DNA from 4 places in the Dehalobacter sp. DCM genome. Region 1 is predicted to be linked to each of the others. Evidence: riboswitches for the same ligand, from Rfam matches in the RefSeq annotation. Region 1 holds a riboswitch; each other region holds the start of a gene.

Region 1 (3,553 bases):
CGGCCATACCCGGCAGGTCTCTCGCGTGGGTCGCGTCATCCAAAGCATCGATCAGTTCGGAGGGGTCTAAGAAAAGACCATGGTGATCGGTTTGCATGTAACCCACCATCTTTTCCACCCATGGCGCGTCCGGGTCCGGTTGAAAATCGTTCGCTTTAAAAAAGCGTTGATTGCCGGTATAATCGATTGAAAATGTGGGCAGGGATCGTCCTTGATCACGGTATGTCTTCGCGGCAATCGCTGTAATAATGCTGGAATCCAGCCCGCCGGACAGTAAGGTGCCCAACGGAACATCGGAGACCAATTGGCGGGAGACGGCATCCGAAACAAGATGACGGACCTTCACGATTGTGGTCGCCAAATCGTCGGTGTGCGGTTCGTTTTTTAACGACCAATAGGCCCAGGAGGATACGTTGCCCCGTTCAAGCTTCATCGCGCAGCCCGGTTTGACTTCGTTGATATTTCGAATGACCCCATGTCCGGGAGTCCGGGCCGGTCCGATCATAAAAAGTTCGGCCAGGCCTTCGTTATCAAGTTCGGCGGGAATATCAGGATGAGCCAGGAGGGCCTTCAGCTCGGAGGCAAATAGGAAGGAATTGTTTTTCTGAAAGTAAAATAGGGGTTTGACTCCCATTCTATCCCTGGCGATGAAGAGAGTTTCTCTCCGGCTGTCCCATATACCAAAGGCAAAAATGCCATTGAGTTTATCAACACAGGCTTCCCCCCATTCCATATAAGACAAAAGAAGGATCTCTGTATCCGAATGCCCTTGCGGTGAATAGCCTTTAAGTACAAGCTCCCGCCGAATTTCCTCTGTATTATACAGCTCTCCGTTATATGTGATGACATATTCCCAGCCATCCCGAAAACGGACCATGGGCTGCTGACCGCCGATGATGTCGACTACGGCCAATCGGCTGTGCCCAAATGCGATAGGGGTCCTTAAGTACATTCCCCTGGCGTCAGGACCTCGGGGAACTAGCGTATCCACCATGGCATTAATAATTACTCCGGACTCGGACAGATCACGATCCCAGTCCAGCCACCCAACAATACCGCACATTACTGTCATCTCCTCATTCTTTTAAGCTTTATTGATAATGTTTATCATCTATAGTAATGTATGATGATACGCTGCCGGTTTGGAACCGAAAATTTGTATGTATATTGTATTTCGAACGCCATATGTTGCAGCAGGAACCATAATGATTGAAAGGATGAAAAAAACCATTTTAAATCTGCCTAATGTCTTGACTTTTATTCAATTTCCTATAAAATAAATCTATCATTAATATCTTTTACCGGTGTCTCTTATAGAGAAGAATAGGGAATCAGGTGCAAATCCTGGACGGACCCACCGCTGTGAATAGTTGTGATCACTGCAATAGGCCACTGAGAAATTGGGAAGGCGCAGTCATCGGTTAAAACTATGAGTCAGAAGACCTGCCGTTAAAGTTGATTAATTTGAAACGATGGTAAAGTTTCAGTTTTAGGGTAGACCCTTAAAGCTGGAACTTTTTTTATTTGTCCATGGAGGGACTTATGCCGTGAAGCCACGGATGGCTAGGAGCGGCGATTGTCCATGGAGGGACTTATGCCGCGAAGCCACGGATGGCTAGGAGCGGCGATTGTCGGTACTCACAGTAGACAGTGGAGGTTAAATGTCATGGAACCTGCAGTACAGCTAAAAATCAAAGCGTTGACTTTTCCGCCGGCAACGAAGATTGTTCTGAAAGATATTGATCTTACGATCCAGAAAGGAGACTTTGTTGCCATTACCGGTGAAGTCGCCTCAGGCAAATCCATGTTGCTTCATTGCATCACGGGGGCTGCAGTTAAGTTTTTCAACGGGGAAATAAACGGTTCCAGCAGGGTAATGGGACGAGACACCCAAGAGATCCCATTATCGGGGATGTGCGATTATATCGGTTATATGATGCAGGAACCTCAAAATCAAATGATCAGCATCAGTGTGGGGGAAGAGGTCGCTTTCGGTATTGCCAATATGAATCTTTCCTGGGAAGAGATAACCAGGAGAACGCATCATTACCTTGAATTTGTAGGGTTAACGGATTTTCATGATCGTAAGACGGATGAATTGTCCGGCGGGCAAGCCCAACGCGTCGTATTCGCCAGCGTTCTGGCAATGGAAACTCCTATTCTTGTTTTAGATCAACCGACGGCAGAACTTGATAGTCAGGGGAAGAAGGATCTTTATGCGTATCTTGGCTATTTAAACAAGGAAAAAGGTGTCACGGTGATCATGGTAATGGATCGGGCCCGCGATATTCTCCCCTATGCCAATCGTGTTCTGATCGTGGCCGACGGGACAGTCAAGGCGGAATACAAACCGCATGAATACCTGCAGCAGCTGCAAAATAAGGCGGTCTGGAAAACGACAAACCGTTTGGTATCGCAGTTTAAACCTCAAAACAATCTATCGGAAGAAAAGATAATCGAGGTCAAGGACCTATCCTTTACCTATAAAGGAGTCTTTCTTGGCTGTGAAAACATTAATTTAGCCGTCTCCCGCGGGGATTTTATTGGGTTAGTGGGCCTGAATGGGTCAGGCAAAACGACATTGCTCAAGTTGATGGAAGGCTTGCTCATGCCGGATAAAGGGTCAATCGTGATGTTCAACCAGGCTTTGACCAAGAAGAATTTAGCCGCCTTACGCAGTAAAATTGGTTTCTTGTTTCAAAATCCTGATTTTCAGATATTCGCCAACACGGTTAAAGACGAGGTCGGTTTCATTTTAAAAACAAGGAGGCTGCCGCAAAAAGAAATTGAAGCAAAGGTGGACAGGATATTAGCGGTTACCGGTCTGGCTGAGTATGCCGATTGTCATCCGCATCAGCTTAGCCGCAGTCAGCGTCAGAAATTGGCAATTGCCTCGATTATTGTTGGCGACCCGGAGATAATCATCGCAGATGAACCAACATCCAGCTTAGATGAGGAACAAAGCGCCCTGATTATGGAATTGCTCTCCCACTTGCATGAGCAGGGCAAAACGATCATTCTCGTAACCCATGATCTCAGTGCAGTGCAAAAATATACCAATCGAATCATTGTGATGCGGAAGCACCACGTTGTACTGGATGTTCCGAGCAAAGATATGGATTCCTGCAAAGAAGACTTGATGGACTTGGGGCTCGATGTGCACCAGAGTGTTTATTTTCCAGAGGATGGTATTGCCTTATGAGCGTCATCGAAAAAATTGATCCGCGTTTGAAATTCGTCTGGTGCGTTACGCTGATCCTTACCGCGTTAACCGCACGGAATATGCTCATGGCAATCGGAATTATTGCCTTAATTATTCTGACGGATTGCGCTTTCACTCAGAATCTGAAAAAATACAAAATCCTGTTGCCGGTGATCGTGATTGTCGCCTCTCAAATCCTGGTGATTCAGCTCTTGTTCTGCCGGGAAGGACAGCTTGTATGGCAATGGGGAGTTCTTTCGGTTTATTCGGGAGCCTTGCCATATGCCGCTTTAGGGATTTTTCGTACGGCGGCTGTCACTTTGGCGGCTGTTCAGTTTATGACTTGGACGT
Region 2 (3,553 bases), 440 kb from region 1:
CTTTGACAGAATCGGCGATGACCATATCTGAGGCGCGGAAGGCATTAAATGATTGGAAGAATGAAAAATCAACAAAATAGATTGTTTTGGTTTCCTATTTTGCAGATTATCGCAGCCGCCGCTTTGTTCGGGGCCAGTGTCCCTTTGGCAAAGCTGCTGTTAGGGGATATTGCCCCTGTACCGCTGGCCGGATTCTTGTACATAGGCAGCGGTATGGGGATGTTGCTTTGGCGCGTTTTGTTTAAGGCTGATCAAGGCAGTTGCCGTGAAGCAAAAATTGTTAAACAGGATTGGCCATGGTTGATCGGGGCCATCTCATCCGGCGGAATAGCCGCTCCCATTGTCTTGATGGTTTCACTGAAACAGGCACCTGCTTCGACAGCTGCCCTTTTGTTAAATTTTGAAGGCGTGGCGACAACCATTATTGCCGGGATTGTGTTTAAAGAACACATCGGGAAGCGTATTTGGGGGGCAGTTCTATTAATTGCCGTTGCCAGCATCGCGCTGTCCTGGAATACTTCCGGGCAATGGGGTTTCTCCCTTAGTGCCGTCGGGGTACTCGCCGCTTGCGGCTTGTGGGGCGCGGATAACAATTTTACACGGAATATCTCAGCTAAAGATCCATATATGATTGTTGCCATCAAAGGTTCGTGTGCAGGAATATTCTCTCTGCTCCTGGCGCAAATTATCGGACAGCCATTTCCGCATTTGTCCTATGCGGTAATGGCAATGTTCTTGGGGTGTCTAAGCTATGGCTGCAGTATCGTTTTCTTTATTCAAGGCATGCGAGAACTGGGCTCAGCCCGGACAAGCGCCTTATATGGCATTGCGCCTTTCTTGGGAGCTGTTTTATCCATCGCCTTATATAGAGAGGTTCCGGAAATACAGTTTATTGTCGCAATGCCTGTGATGATACTGGGTGCCATTTTGTTATTAAAAGAAGACCATGTTCATTGGCACAGACATCACTATACCGAACATGAACACCGGCATTGCCATAGTGATGGGCATCATACCCACAGTCATCAGGGTGATACGAAATTGGAAAAAAACTATCATTCGCATGTCCACCAACACGAAGAGACAGAACATTGGCATGGGCACACGCCAAACATTCATCACCGGCATAGTCACTAGATGACAACAATCAGTTTTCTACATTACCGTGACTGTATGTAACCAATTGGAAAGAAGGAGTTGAGGGCGTTCCCAGCGTGTTTATGGAACAGGATAGTTTCGCGAGAAGTATTGAAAATTTGTCATATTGCCCTTTAGTTAATTGCCGGCAATGACATGTCAGGACGACCAATACCGGATTGCCGGCGATGTTGTTCAGCACTTTCAAAGCATGGATATAATTGCGGTTATCTTGTATTGTCCCAATAATAATTATTGGCATTTGACTCCATGATTCCCAGGATAGGTTAAGATAACGCAGCTTGTGATTGGCACGGGGATTTTGAGTCAGCAGACCAAGAATCAGGGGGGCTTCACACTCCGTATGCTGCGTATACGCTAGAAGATTAAATCCCGAATCAACGACAGCAATGTGACTGTCGATGATATTTTCGCTGATATCCAGTAAATCCTGTAAGCCGCGGCCAGCAATAAGAGAGCGCTGCATGTTGCTTTCCCACTCCTTGAAAGTCTTAAAAACCTCCTTAAACCTAAAAAACGAATCATAATTAATCTTACCGTCAAACATAATCACTCTTCTCAAAGCGTTGTCAGCCACGTATTCCTGTAAACCGTCCCGGGGACATAATAAGTAGAGGTTCGGAAAAGACTGACTTATTTTAACGGCTTTTGTGAAGTTACACACATAAAGGTAATCTGGGGAAAGACGGCTGCTATGGCAGCTTAGCATTTTGATCCCAAGAAATTTTGGATTTTCCTTTTTAGGGGCATAAGAAACAAGTGGAAAATGATCTAATAAAATATTTAATGTAACCGGCATCTTGGAACCTCCTTCCAAAATTTGAGTAATTAATACCACTTGTAAAAAGAAAAAGCATGTTTGTACCTCAGTCCAATGACAAACATGCTTCCTCTCCATAAGGGAGAGATAATCAAGGAGAACTTAAAATGTCAATCTTATGCACGCCGGCAAATAGCTTGCATAAGAGTGTCCGCGAAATAAACAAAGCGAAAATAAAAAAACCTTTTGTCCTGTGGATTCAAAAAGGTTTACAAAACTGTGCATCTGCATAGATTCAAGCAGTAACACAATCCATCCTCCTATCGACCGTAGGTATACAATGAACTAACTGCAAGCAGGTCTTCTGGCTTAAGGTTCATCGTCATCCTTACCTTCCCGGATTCGGTGGTTTTTCAAGGACTTCTCACCTTTTACAGCGGCGGGACCGCACGGGACTTTCACCCGTTTCCCTATTATACCGGCTATCAACCGGTCACTTACAGCTGAAATATTCAATTACTGACGATTATAGATCCAAATTCAATAAAAGGCAAGCATTTTTTCATCATGTGTATTTATACAAGCAGTTGCAATCAAGCTGCTGAATCAATGATAAATTTATACATAATTCTGACACATGGAACAGGCATAGGTATCACCTATATGAATAACCGGACATTGATTCTCTTCTATCCTTGGTATGATTATGCCTGAGGGGAAGGAAAAATGCCGATAAATTTTTTCGTGACATAGCATTTGGGATGCGATATAATCAGACTGAAAACAAAATATTGGAAACAGGTGTCGGTTATAATTTCGCTGAATAGAAGTTATGAGCCGGTGAAAAGGGAAGTGGGTGTAAATCCCACGCGGTCCCGCCGCTGTAAAAGAGGAGTCCCTCCAGGAATGCCACTGTAACCGGGAAGGCAGGAGGAGACGATGAGACTTAAGCCAGAAGACCTGCCTGCGTTTCGTACACTAGCAACTTCACGCGTGATGGAGGGTGTTTGAGTTTTTGTTCGCTTATATTTGAGACGGACTCTCATTGCTTATGTTGTTAGGCATTGAGAGTTTTTTTATTGAAAAAAACGATGTGGGCGAGGAGTAGGGAACCATGTCAAAATCGCTTGTAATTGCAGGCACAGCAGAAGCAAAAGAGGTCATTATTCAATTGCTGAAAATGAATATCGAAGTTTCGGCAGTTGTTACCTCGAGACTTGGAAGCCAGGCTTTGGCGGATATTGAAAATATCCGTATTCATCAAGGGAGGGTCTCAAAGCAATGGATCGCCGGCTTGCTCGATAGCATTGAGCCGGATTACGTTATTGATGTTTCCAATCCTTTTTCTTTGGAGACAACCCGCAATGCGATGAGCGTTTCCCAAATAAAAAAAATTGGCTATATCCGCTATGAAAGAGAGTCTGTGATTGACAATTGGAAAGATATTATCCGTGTAAAAAACCATGATGAGGCATATAAAAAACTCTTAAGCTGCCAGGGCAATATTCTATTGACTATCGGAAGCGGCAAAGTCAAAGTATTTACAAATATTCCAGAGTATAAGAATCGTTTGTTTATCAGGGTCCTTCCTGACAGCAAAGTCATTGAACGGTGTGAAAAAATGGGTTTTAATGC
Region 3 (3,553 bases), 420 kb from region 1:
AAACTGATGATTGCCAGGGCGCTGATGCATAATCCGGAGATTCTGCTTTTAGATGAACCGACCGTCGGACTGGATGCTTCGGCCAGGAGGAAAATGTGGGACTTGTTAAGAAGCTTGAAAAGCAGAGGTCTGACCGTGCTCTTAACAACGCACTATATTGAAGAAGCCGAGGTGCTGTGCGACAGGGTAGGACTCATTAATAGCGGGGCCCTTGTGGAATTGGATACCCCCCGGAACTTGATTGATAAAGTCGGTAAATTTGCTGTTGAAAATTTTATCAACGGCAAGACCAAGGAAGAATTTTTTGAGACCAGAGAAAAGGCTGTAGCCTATGCAGCTGCTTTAGAAGGAAGCGTCAATATCCGGCCGTCCAATCTGGAGGATGTTTTCCTGAAATTAACCAACAGAAGGGTGGAATCCTGATGGCTGCCTTATACGGCATATTGTGGCAGGAGTTTGTATTATTTAAAAGAAAATTTTGGAGCACAACGATCGGTGCCATGGTTTCACCAACACTGTATCTGATCGCTTTCGGCTGGGGTTTGGGGAGCGGGATGCAGGTAGAGGGACGCTCTTACATGGAGTTTGTGATTCCGGGGATTATCGCTATGAGTACGATGCTGGTGAGCTTCAGTAATTCGGCCAACTCGATCAATATTTCCAGAATGTATTACAAAACGTTTGAGGAATTTATGGTGGCACCCGTGAATATGACGGTTTTTGCGCTGGGCAAAATCATTGCGGGCGCGTTTTATGGCGCTTATTCCGCACTTTTAATTATTGTCTTGGTATCTGTTTTTGCCGGAGGCCTTGCCATAACACCGTATTTTATTTTGATTACCCTGTTAAACTGTTTTGTCTTTGCGGCCGGCGGTTTTTTAGCCGGTTTGTTGATCAACTCGCACGGGGGCATGGCTAAGTTTTCCAACTTCGTGATAACCCCGATGTCTTTTCTTTGCGGCACATTTTTTTCCATTGAGAAAATGCCTTTGGCACTCCAGTATCTTATTCAGGTGTTGCCACTAACCCATACCAGCTCGGGATTAAGGAGCACGGGCGAAGGAACGGCGATGATGGTGCTGCATTTTGGTGTTCTGGCCTTCTATTTCATCGCACTATTTATTGTAGGATCACGCTATTGCAAAAAGGTTGAATAAAAACAGTATATTGTTGTATAACAAAATATTGGAAACAGGTGCCGGGTGTCTTTTTGCTGTATAGAAATGATTCACCGGTGAAAAGGGAAGTGGGTGTAAATCCCACGCGGTCCCGCCGCTGTAAAAGAGGAGTCCCTCCAGGAATGCCACTGAAAATCGGGAAGGCAGGAGGAGACAATGAGCCTTAAGTCAGAAGACCTGCCTGTATTCGACACACTAGCAACTTCACGCGTGATGGAGGGTGTATGAGGATTTAGTACCTAATTTTCGAGTTAGGCTCTCATTACCCGTGTTGCCGGGTGATGAGAGTTTTTTTAGTATATCAGATTCATTATGAAGGGTGGAAAAATAGTTGAGTCGATTTGTATACCCTTTTTCAGCAATTGTCGGCCAGGAAAAACTGCAGAAGGGACTTATATTCAATGCGATAAATCCTAAAATCAACGGCATATTAATCCGGGGAGAAAAAGGCACCGCCAAATCAACTGCAGTAAGGGCGCTGGCAGCTCTGCTCCCGGTAATAGAAATGGCGGAAGGTTGCAGGTTCAACTGCAATCCGCAAGACGCAGCCAGTTTATGCGCAGATTGCCGGGAAAGAATTGCGGCGGGGCAAGTTTTGACAACGAGGAAACGCCCGGTGCAGGTCATTGACTTGCCGGTCTCGGCGACCGAAGACCGGGTTGTTGGGAGCCTGGATTTTGAGTATGCCATAAAATACGGGAAACCGCGTTTTGAACCGGGCATCCTGGCCAAAGCCAACCGGGGAATTGTATATATCGATGAAGTGAATCTTCTGGATGATCATATAGTGGATGTGCTACTTGATGCGGCGGCTATGGGTACCAATATTGTGGAACGGGAAGGGATTTCCTATGCGCATCCGGCGGAATTTATGCTGGTTGGCACCATGAACCCCGAGGAAGGAGAACTGCGGCCGCAGTTTTTGGACCGGTTTGGTTTATGCGTACAGGTTCAAGGGGTCAAAGACCCACAGATACGCGTAGAAATCATTAAACGGCGCGAAGAATATGACGCGGATCCCCTTGGGTTTATTGCCAAATGGGAAAAAGAAGAACAAAACCTGGCCAAACGGATTGCTGCGGCCAGGAAGATTGTAGCTCAAATCCAAATCTCCAATGAGTTGATTAATCTGGCAGCTGACTTATGTGTCAAAGAAAATGTCGCCGGGCATCGGGCGGATATTACGCTGGTCACGACTGCCCGTACCATTGCAGCCTGGCACGGACGGACAGAAGTATTGGCAGACGATATTCAGGAAGCGGCGGAATTGGTTCTTTTCCACCGTTTCCGCGAAGCGCCTCCGCCATCCCGGGAACAACAGGAGACCCAGCAGGAGGAACCGGAGGAGCAAGACACGAACGAGCAGGATCCCGCGGATAACGACCGGACAGAAGAAGACCCGAGGCAGGAAGATGCTGAACCGCAAGAACCTAAGGAAACGGAAGAAACACTGGAACAAGAAAAACCTGAACCGCAAACGGACCCTGAGGACGGGGAGGAGCAGGAAGCGGAAGAAGATCCGGAAGAACATTCGGAAGAAGAACAGCCGATGTCCCCGCCGTCAGCCCCGTTGGAGAAAGTCTTCGCAATCGGCAACCCTTTTACCGTCAAAAAAATCGCCAATGAAAGGGACCCGATCTTGCGCAAGGGATCAGGACGGCGTTCCCGGACCAAGACCGCTTCCCGGGCAGGACGGTATATCCGCAGCACCCTGCAGCGCCGGAATAATGACCTGGCCTTTGACGCTACCATGCGTTCGGCAGCGCCGCACCAGATTTACCGCCGCAGGGAGGGTGTCGCCATTGCCATTGAAACAGCGGATATCCGGGAGAAAATACGGGAAAAACGCATCGGCAATTTATTGCTTTTCTTAGTTGATGCCAGCGGTTCCATGGGAGCCCAGCAGCGAATGGTAGAAACAAAGGGAGCGATTCTATCGTTATTACTGGATGCTTATCAAAAGAGAGACAAGATCGGGTTAATTGCTTTTAAGGGTAATACGGCTGAGGTGCTCCTGCCTCCGACTAACAGTGTGGAAATGGGACAAAAATTGCTGGAGGAATTGCCCACCGGAGGTAAAACGCCTTTGTCAGCGGGGCTATACAAAGCGTATGAGGTAGCCAAGACCAATCTCTTTAAAGAACCGAACATTTCCCCGCTGCTGATCATTATTTCCGACGGCAAGGGCAATGTGAGCATGGGAGAAGATAAAGCGTTGGTTGAAGTGCAGAAAATGGCGCAGATTATCCAAGAAGCGGAACGAATCAAAACACTGGTGATCGATGTGGAGAAAGAGGGTTTGATCACTTTTGGCCTGGCCCAGAAGCTGGCGCAAACACTGGGGGGAGACTATTTCAAAATAGATGACCTGAAAG
Region 4 (3,553 bases), 1.7 Mb from region 1:
TTTTGAACCAATGCCGCCATTTTTTTGAGTGCATCTCTCATCCCGGCTGCTTTCCCGGTAGTAGGGACAATGTAAACCGAGCGGCGGTACAGTTCCACCATCGGGTTTTCCACGTACATTCCAGTGATCGCAGGTATCCGTAGCTCCCGAGCCACTGCCTCGCCTATTGCCCCACATGCCTGACCATATCGGCCTGCGTTGAATGCAGGGCCGGCGATGACCATCTCAATACGATGCTCTTTCGCCTTGGCAACCACTTGCTGCAATACTTCCTCTTGATGGCTGTGAAAATAGTTATCCCCGCAAACTGCGACGAGCGTCACCATCAATGATTGATCCAGAAGAGAGCCAAAACCGATTGCCGGTCCAATTGGCTCCTCCATAAAAAGCAGAGAGGTGTCCGCTTTTTCTTCGCCGCCGATCCCGGCAAAGAATTGATTCATATAGTAAAGTATTCGCACGAACCGTCTCCTCCTATTTTAAGCCTTTATTTTTTGAAAATAGGTTTCCTGATATTGCCGGAAATAGCTTTGCTGATTTGCCGGTTTGAGCAAACTCAGGATGATGGACACCGTGAGTACTACGATCAGGGTACCGGGAAGTTCACCAAGGCCGGTGATATCTACCAAAAAATAATGCCACAGGATATAGAGGATGGGCCCTGCAATCGTGCAGAAAAAGGCGGCCTCCCGACTGGCCTTATCCCAGAACAATGCCAGGATCATCGGCACGCCAATCACAATGACAAAAGCACCAAAACCAAAGGCATTGACAATGGTAATCAGAGGGATCTGTATTTCGCTCAGAATAAATGCGATGATTCCGATCACGGCCGTTGCAATCCGCGCAAAGCGCAGCTCTTGTCTTTCTGTCAAACTGACTCCTTTAATCCGGCAGAGAACATCGTGCACGATGCTGGATCCGGCTGCCATCAACAAAGCATCCAAGGTCGTAAAAACAGCCGCGAGTAAACAGAAAATCATCAGCAATCCGACAAATCCAGGCGCTACTTGCGCCAAAAATACAGCGAAGGCTTTATCCGATGTTTCGACGGCGATGCCCAGCGCCCGTGGAATCAAACCAATCAAGACTGCGGCAAACGTCCAATACAGGGAGATGACGACCCCCATAGGAAAAGCTAATCGTGCGGTTTTGCCGTCTTTCATCCCATAAAAAGCCGGAATAATATGCGGACTGCTGAATAAGCCGAACATATAGACAAACGCTAAATTAAACCAGAGCGAACGCGGCATTTCTCCAAAAAAGGTCGTTAAACTGTAGTTTTTCTGCGCCAATAAAGTATCCAGTCCGGAGATACCACCAACCGCTCTCCAACCAACAATAATAGCCGCTGTAACAGCAGTAATCATGATCATGCCCTGGACGACATCCAGATAGGCAATCGCCTTACGGCCACCCAACGAAGAAAAAACAACCAGTACCACACTAAATATGATCAGCGCCCAAAGGTACGGTATCCCCAGATAGCTCTCCAGGGTTAATGCTACCGATCGTAATTGGACGACAAGCATAGGAATGCTGAAAAGAACAATCCAAAATGCGACGATTGGATAAAAGTGTTTGGATCCATACCTTTTCACAAACAATTCCGGTGTCGTAATGGCTTGGATTTTATGGGACACCTCACGAATCTTTGGCGCAATCAGAAACCAACTGATAAATACGCCCAAAGCTGCTCCAAGCTGCCAAGTAGCGCCGCCCCAGCCATACTTGTAAGCCATACCCGCTCCGCCGACAAACAAGCCTGCACTGGTAGCTGCAGTTGCAGCCGTGAAAGCCGAGGTGACAGGCCCTAACATCCGGCCGCCAAAAACGTATCCTTCCAGACTTTTCATACCGCTTCGTCCATAGTAAACCGCCCAGCAGGGCAATACGATAAAAAAGATAAATAAGGCAATGTATTTGCCGATTTCCATCATGAATTCCCCTTTCATTCACTCGTTCTAAATGATGCGTTGCTAGTCAAACTTTTTAAAGAAGCCCTTGCCGAAGATGGATATGCCTATCGCAGCAAAACAAAAAAACAAGATTGTTCCAATAAAAATAGTACTCGCATGCATGTTGATCCCCCCTTTCAAAATAAATGATAAATAAAAAACCCGCATCTCAAACAGAGTGCGGATTTTTCCATCATCCATCACCTAAACCAGCCCGTTCGCGAAGCTGGCATAGAAATTTGCAGGCAGGTCTCCTGGCTTGGATCATTGCGTATTACACCTTCCCCCATCATAACCGGAGTGGTATCTGTATACGCTCCTCTTTACAGTGGCGGGTCCGTCCGGGAATCACACCCGGTTCCCTATTCTCCCCAAAAGGGGCACCTGCAAATATACGAAGTTATTTATATTATTCTGAAGTATTCAATCTGTCTTTAATTGTCCTAATATGATTCTTCCTGGCTTTTCAAACACCGGAATATTTTGGGTTTCTCTGGATGAGCAAGGAAAGAGCGTCGTAAAGGCGCGTGAGTTTTCCCAAAAAAAGGCTCCCTTTCCCTATGATCATCACCTGCTTCACGTTGTCCCTCAGTATTAGTTCCCGCGCAGGCCCAATGTACGGCACTCCTGAAGGAATGTGCCCCTGACTTGGCGCAAAGCCAGGCACTCCAAAGCGGCGGATCTGTTCCTGAATCTCGCTACGATCGATCTCTTTATTTAGCACACCCAAGGAAGCGATCATTTTATAGTTCTTTTCAGCAATATCACCACACCCTGTAGGCTCAAGGATTTCTGGATTCACAAGCTCTGCGGCATAACGATCAATCTCTGATATTTTATAGCCGCCTTTTGTTAAAGGCTCCGCGATAAGGGAACGAAAAACCTGTTGCGGTGAATCGCCACAGCCTACATTCATTCTGCCAATTAGATCCGTACGCAAAATCGGATTGAAACCGTCATCCTTACTGATATGAATGGCAAAGGCTCCTAACATATCCTCCAGGACAGGCATCCCGTGTTTAAGGTGGATTCCTGCATTGAGGCCAAGCTTCGCACAGCAGCCGCCGCCTACGACAATCACGTTTGCAAAGATCCCTGACTGTACGAATGCTGCAGCTTGCAGCAAGGCATGCATTGGGGCTGCACAGAATGCACGCGTATCGGCGCCGCTGGCATTTGAACAGGTGCAGGCTTCGGCAATGGACTTGGCGAAACCACCGCCTCCCTTTTGCCGGATATCTCCACAGGCCTCCTCAGATGCTTCAAAAATATAGTCTACGTCCAGAGGATGAAGGCCAGTATTGTTGAAGAGGAGCTGCAGCGCTGCCGTTGCTGAAGCCTTGGCAATGAGGTTCTCTGCGATCCGTGAGGCGGCTAGGGCAGGATCCGAAATGCTTGCCTTCTGGATACACCCGATGGTACTTCCGTCAAAGGTCAATGGCAAGGCTTCCCTTGTTTGAATCGATTCTGCAATCTCTTCATTAGAAAGTGAATCATTTTGGGCAGAGGATATCCCTTTGAGCATCGATACAGCAGGATGTGCACGAAGTTTTGGGAAGACGGCCTGTTTAAAACCCGTTTCCAAGCACACAAGG

What was found. A riboswitch is a leader RNA that binds a small molecule or an ion and turns the genes downstream of it on or off. The one in region 1 is predicted to bind cobalamin.
Region 2: another riboswitch for cobalamin. It lies ahead of LPY66_RS06610 (hypothetical protein); the one in region 1 lies ahead of LPY66_RS08585 (ABC transporter ATP-binding protein).
Region 3: another riboswitch for cobalamin. It lies ahead of LPY66_RS06680 (putative cobaltochelatase); the one in region 1 lies ahead of LPY66_RS08585 (ABC transporter ATP-binding protein).
Region 4: another riboswitch for cobalamin. It lies ahead of LPY66_RS16365 (sodium:solute symporter family protein); the one in region 1 lies ahead of LPY66_RS08585 (ABC transporter ATP-binding protein).

The regions. Positions count from the first base shown of each region.
Region 1 is NZ_CP092282.1:1,829,720-1,833,272, forward strand. Features, by position in the region: gene asnB (asparagine synthase (glutamine-hydrolyzing)) at 1-1,063, opposite strand, end outside; cobalamin riboswitch at 1,286-1,465, shown strand; gene LPY66_RS08585 (ABC transporter ATP-binding protein) at 1,667-3,202, shown strand; gene LPY66_RS08590 (energy-coupling factor transporter transmembrane component T family protein) at 3,199-3,553, shown strand, end outside.
Region 2 is NZ_CP092282.1:1,386,935-1,390,487, forward strand. Features, by position in the region: gene LPY66_RS06600 (ATP-binding cassette domain-containing protein) at 1-80, shown strand, start outside; gene LPY66_RS06605 (DMT family transporter) at 61-1,137, shown strand; gene LPY66_RS06610 (hypothetical protein) at 1,148-1,957, opposite strand; cobalamin riboswitch at 2,256-2,434, opposite strand; cobalamin riboswitch at 2,701-2,900, shown strand; gene cobK (precorrin-6A reductase) at 3,033-3,553, shown strand, end outside.
Region 3 is NZ_CP092282.1:1,409,267-1,412,819, forward strand. Features, by position in the region: gene LPY66_RS06670 (ABC transporter ATP-binding protein) at 1-423, shown strand, start outside; gene LPY66_RS06675 (ABC transporter permease) at 423-1,157, shown strand; cobalamin riboswitch at 1,177-1,377, shown strand; gene LPY66_RS06680 (putative cobaltochelatase) at 1,510-3,553, shown strand, end outside.
Region 4 is NZ_CP092282.1:3,520,048-3,523,600, forward strand. Features, by position in the region: gene LPY66_RS16360 (glycine/betaine/sarcosine/D-proline family reductase selenoprotein B) at 1-461, opposite strand, end outside; gene LPY66_RS16365 (sodium:solute symporter family protein) at 480-1,940, opposite strand; cobalamin riboswitch at 2,186-2,361, opposite strand; gene grdC (glycine/sarcosine/betaine reductase complex component C subunit beta) at 2,425-3,553, opposite strand, start outside.